Regions from separate parts of the Massilia pseudoviolaceinigra genome, predicted to be linked through region 2. Evidence: predicted binding sites of a transcription regulator. Region 2 holds the regulator's gene; the other holds the start of a gene.
The links. Region 2 encodes FNR, which switches genes on or off when oxygen is low (the NO sensors DNR and NnrR bind a similar motif). Its sites were predicted from a motif close to TTGATNNNNATCAA; they were not measured.

Region 1: the regulator FNR is predicted to act here: its motif matches at 1,387-1,400, upstream of cqsA (alpha-hydroxyketone-type quorum-sensing autoinducer synthase).

Annotation. Positions count from the first base shown of each region.
Region 1 is NZ_JAVCWL010000020.1:46,787-48,968, forward strand. Features, by position in the region: gene RBA40_RS19820 (group II truncated hemoglobin) at 1-40, opposite strand, end outside; gene cqsA (alpha-hydroxyketone-type quorum-sensing autoinducer synthase) at 73-1,317, opposite strand; gene RBA40_RS19830 (sensor histidine kinase) at 1,470-2,182, shown strand, end outside.
Region 2 is NZ_JAVCWL010000035.1:6,255-8,436, reverse strand. Features, by position in the region: gene RBA40_RS27025 (DUF4214 domain-containing protein) at 1-679, opposite strand, end outside; gene fnr (fumarate/nitrate reduction transcriptional regulator Fnr) at 871-1,638, opposite strand; gene RBA40_RS27015 (cation-translocating P-type ATPase) at 1,766-2,182, opposite strand, start outside.

The DNA.
Region 1 (2,182 bases), on a different contig from region 2:
CGCCACCGATGACGTCATACAGGGTTTGTGGTTCACTCATGCCGCCATGATAGCGCAGCAGGCGCGCCGCTGTCAGACCAGTGTGAGGCGGCGCAGGCGCCGCGTGGATGGCCAGCTATCCATGCCGACCTCAAGCCGCATGTCGGCGCAGGCGTCGAGCAGGCGCGCGCACTGCGCGTTCGTGAGGCCGCTGTTGAGCGTGAGGCGCACCAGCGAGCGGTTCTTGGCGGTGGCCGGCGCGCAGAACACGGCGCCATGGATGCCGCGCCGCTCGAGCGCCTTGCGCAGCGCCAGCGTGCGCGGTTCCGGCCCGGCTTCGAGCGCGACGATCTGTTCGCTGCCGTCGTCGACGTTGTAGCCCAGTGCGCGCAAGCCTTCCCTCACCGTGCGCGTGGTGCGCGAGAGCGCCGCGCGGCGGCCGTCGGCGCCGGCGATGAAGTCGAGCGCCGCGTCGAACCACGCCAGTTCGTGCTCCAGCAGGCAGGAGCTGAAAATCGCCGGGCGCGAGGCCGACAGGAAGTAGCCTTTGAAATGGCTGGAACAGGTAATGAAGCCGGCGCGCCCGGCAAAGCTCTTGGCCAGCGAGGCGGTGCGAAAGTGCACCTGCCCGCTCAGTCCCAGCGCCGCCACCAGCCCGGCCCCGCGCGGGCCGTGGGTGCCGAGCGAATGCGATTCGTCAACCACCAGGATGCTGCCGCTGTCGGCGGCGATGCGCGCCACCCGGGCCAACGGCGCCACGCTGCCGTTGGTGCTGTAGAGCGCATCGACGACGATCACGCCGGGACCGTGCTTGCGTACCTGGCGCTCCAGGTGCGCCGCATCGTTATGCAGGAACGGCAGCGCGGTGGCCTGCGCCGACTGCACGCCTTCCCACAGCGAGGCGTGCGCCATCATGTCGAGGTAGACCGGCACGCCCGGCCCGGCGATGGTTTGCAGCAGGCCGACGTTGGCGGCCCAGCCGGACTGGGTCAGCACCCCGTCCTCGGCACCCATGAACGCGGCCAGCTTCGCTTCCAGCCGGTGCTGGGGGCTGCCCTGCTGCAGGAATACCGACGACATCAGCATGCCCGTCCGGTTCTTGACGAGGCAGCGCGCCTGCGCCTCCAGCAAGGCCGCTTCGCCGGAAATGCACAGGTAATCGTTGCTCGCCAACATGATCGCGCCGGGCTGGGGCGGCGTCCAGACATGCAGATGTTCGCCGCCCAGCAACTGCGCGACCCGGGTCACGTAATGCTCATCCATGCGACCGGTAACGAAGGAGGGCATGGCCAGTTCGGCGCGCACGGCAGGCGAAATTTGATCGGCAGCAAAAGACATGAATTCTCCTTGGAAAAATTATCCATTCTGTGCCGACCTTCCTTGACATTCCTGCAACATCGATGGAGCTTGACATATATCAAATTGCAAAATATCAACATAGGTCAAGATTGTCCTTTCCAGCCCACCACTGCGAATCCGGAAACCTTTCCATGATGTTTGCCAGCGCCCCCGCCCCGTTTTTCACCGACCGTCTGCGCGAATTTCTCCTGCATTGGCTGCTGCGATGGCTGGTGCACAACGAGCGTCACCACGCCCACGCGACCGGACGCTTCATCGTGCTGGCGTGGATCGGCTTCCTGGGCATGCCGGCCTATTATTCGATCTGGACTTACTGGTTCCCGCAGGAGTTCGAGAGCCTCACGCTGCGCCTGATCGGCGCGGCCCTGTGCCTGCCCGCACTGGCCCCGGGGCGCCTGTTGTGCGGGCGCTTCGTGAATGCCTATCTGTTCATCGCGGTGACCTATGTGCTGCCGTTCCAGTTCGCGTTCATGTACCTGATGAATCACGGTTCGGCCGTGTGGAGCCAGTCGCTGCTCATCGCGCTGACGGTGCTGTTCCACTTTCGCACGCGCCTGGCGCTGAGCGCCTGCGCCACCGGCAGCGTGCTGGCCTGCGCCCTGTTTGCCCTGGTCGGCGAACCGGCTTTCATGCTTAGCTCCACGGTGCTGGAACAGCTGCCGATCTACGCCTTCACCATCGTCGCGGTATCGGTGGCCAAGGCCGGGCGCGGGGCGCTGGCGCGCGAGAAGCTGGCCGGCATGGCGCACGGCCTGGCCAGCGTGTCGCACGAACTGCGCACGCCGCTGATCAGCGTCGAGGCCAATGTGCGCGGCATCCACCGCCGCATCACGCCGGCGGCCCA
Region 2 (2,182 bases):
CGTTGATGCGTACACCGCCGCTCGACACCGGCAGTACCAGGGTATCGATGCCACTGCCGCCGTCGACGATGGCACGCTCGCCCGCCACGAAGCCGACCGACATCACATCGTTGCCGGCGCCGCCGCACAGCTTGTTGTCGATGTTGGGCAAGCTGGAGGTGATGCTGTCGTTGCCATCGCCACCCAGGTAGCCGTCGGCGCCGCCGCCCGAGGCACGTTGGACATGGACATCGTTGCCGGCCGTGCCGTGGGCCTGGTCGTCGATGCGCACGGTCAGGTCCACGCGGCCAAGCAAGGTCGACGGATAGCCAGCAGCCTTGATGTAGATCCGTCCCGTTTGCTCGGCCAGAAAGCCCATGCGCGCGGTATTGAGGCCAGTGGTGTGGGTGCCTTCCTTCTCGTTGATCGGAAAGCCGTCGGCGTCGTACAGGAACAGCCACGGCCCCAATGCCGCGCTGATTTCAAAGTCGACCAGTTGGCCGGCCACCACGTCGAGGGCATAGGTGCCGCCGCTGGTCAGGAGCGTCCTGTCCCACGCGGGCGCGGTTCCCGCCGAAGTGCCGGTCCCGGGGACGTCGCTGAAAGCGGCGAGTACCTGCCGATCCGCCTTGATGAGATCCTCCGGCGCCAAACGGTGGCTGTGGTGCACCTGAGAAGTGAATGGGACGTAAATGGACATGGGCTCTACTTGCGGAAATTGATAATGAGATGGATGCATCCGTGGCGACGGCTACGCACCATGGCGGCGCCGCCTGCCGCTCCATCGCGCCGACGCGAGGGACGTGGCAAAGCCGGCGATTAAGCCTTGGTAATTGCCGTAAGTACACCGTTATAAGCAGGTGGAAATGAAGTTGCCCGCAGCGCCTTGGTTTATGCCATTGGGCTGCACTGCTCGGTGCCGGCGGCGAGCGCCTTGAGCATGGCCGGATCGAGCAGGGTCATTTCGCGCTTGTCGACACCGATCCAGCCCTGTTTCTTGAAGCGCGACAGCAGGCGGCTGATGCTTTCGATGGTCAGGCCGAGGTAGTTGCCGATATCCTCGCGCGACATGCGCAGCTGGAAACTGGTGGCCGAGTAGCCGCGCGCCGCGTAGCGTGCGGACAGGTTGACCAGGAACACCGCAAAGCGCTGCTCGGCTCGCATATTTCCCAGCAATAGCATGACATTTTGCTCGCGCGTGATTTCCTGGCTCATGATGCGGTGGAAATGGCGCAGCAGGGTGGGCACCTCGCCGAACAGTTCTTCCAGGCGCTCGAACGGGATCTCGCACACTTCGCTGTCCTCGAGCGCGACCGCGTCGCAATGGTGGCGGTCGGCGCTGATGGCATCCATGCCCAGCAGTTCGCCAGCCATCTGGAAACCCGTGATCTGCTGCTCGCCGCCGGCATTGACCTGGTAGGTCTTGAAGTGGCCGTAGCGGATCGCGTACAGATTGCGGAACGGTTCGTCCATCTGGTACAGGCGCTCATCGCGCAACAGGCGGCGGCGCTTGCCGATAATGCTGTCGAGACGGGTAATGTCGTCTTCATCGAGTCCCATCGGCAGGCAAAGCTGGTGCATGCTGCATCCCGCGCAGCTGGCCTTGAGCGCGGCGACGTTCAGCATGGCTGCGGGAACGAATGGAAGTGGCTGGGGCATAGGGGACTGACGTTTTGTGGCTTGATCCGTATGATACTCCAGTGGAACCTTGGCGCACAGGGCAATAGCGGTGCAGTTGCGGCATTTTCCCCAGTACAGATGGCAGAATGTCCACGGCGGCGTTGCATTATCTGCGCAGGCGTTGTGCAAGTCTCAACAGTGCTGGCCAAAGGACAAGGGATAGCCCGATGGCGGCGGCCGTTACCAGTTGCGCGGCACTTAATGGCGTGAAATGAAACACGGCCGCCAGCGCGGGCACGCAGGTGACGACGAGCAGGGCGGCGAGCGCGCCTGCGGCGATCATCCACCGCACCCGGTTCGGCCGGCGCTGCGCACCGTGTGCGAACATCAGTGCCAGGTTGGCGCCGACCAGCGCGCTGAAGGCAAAAGCGCGCGCCGCATCCGGCGCCAGCGCCGCCGACGCCCACAGCCACGCGGCGATGACGTGAGCCAGCGCCAGGGCGCCGTGCAGGCCCGCGCGCAGCAGGCCGGCGGCGCCGATGAGGGGCGCGTCGGGCCGGCGCGGCGGCTTGCGCATGCTGTC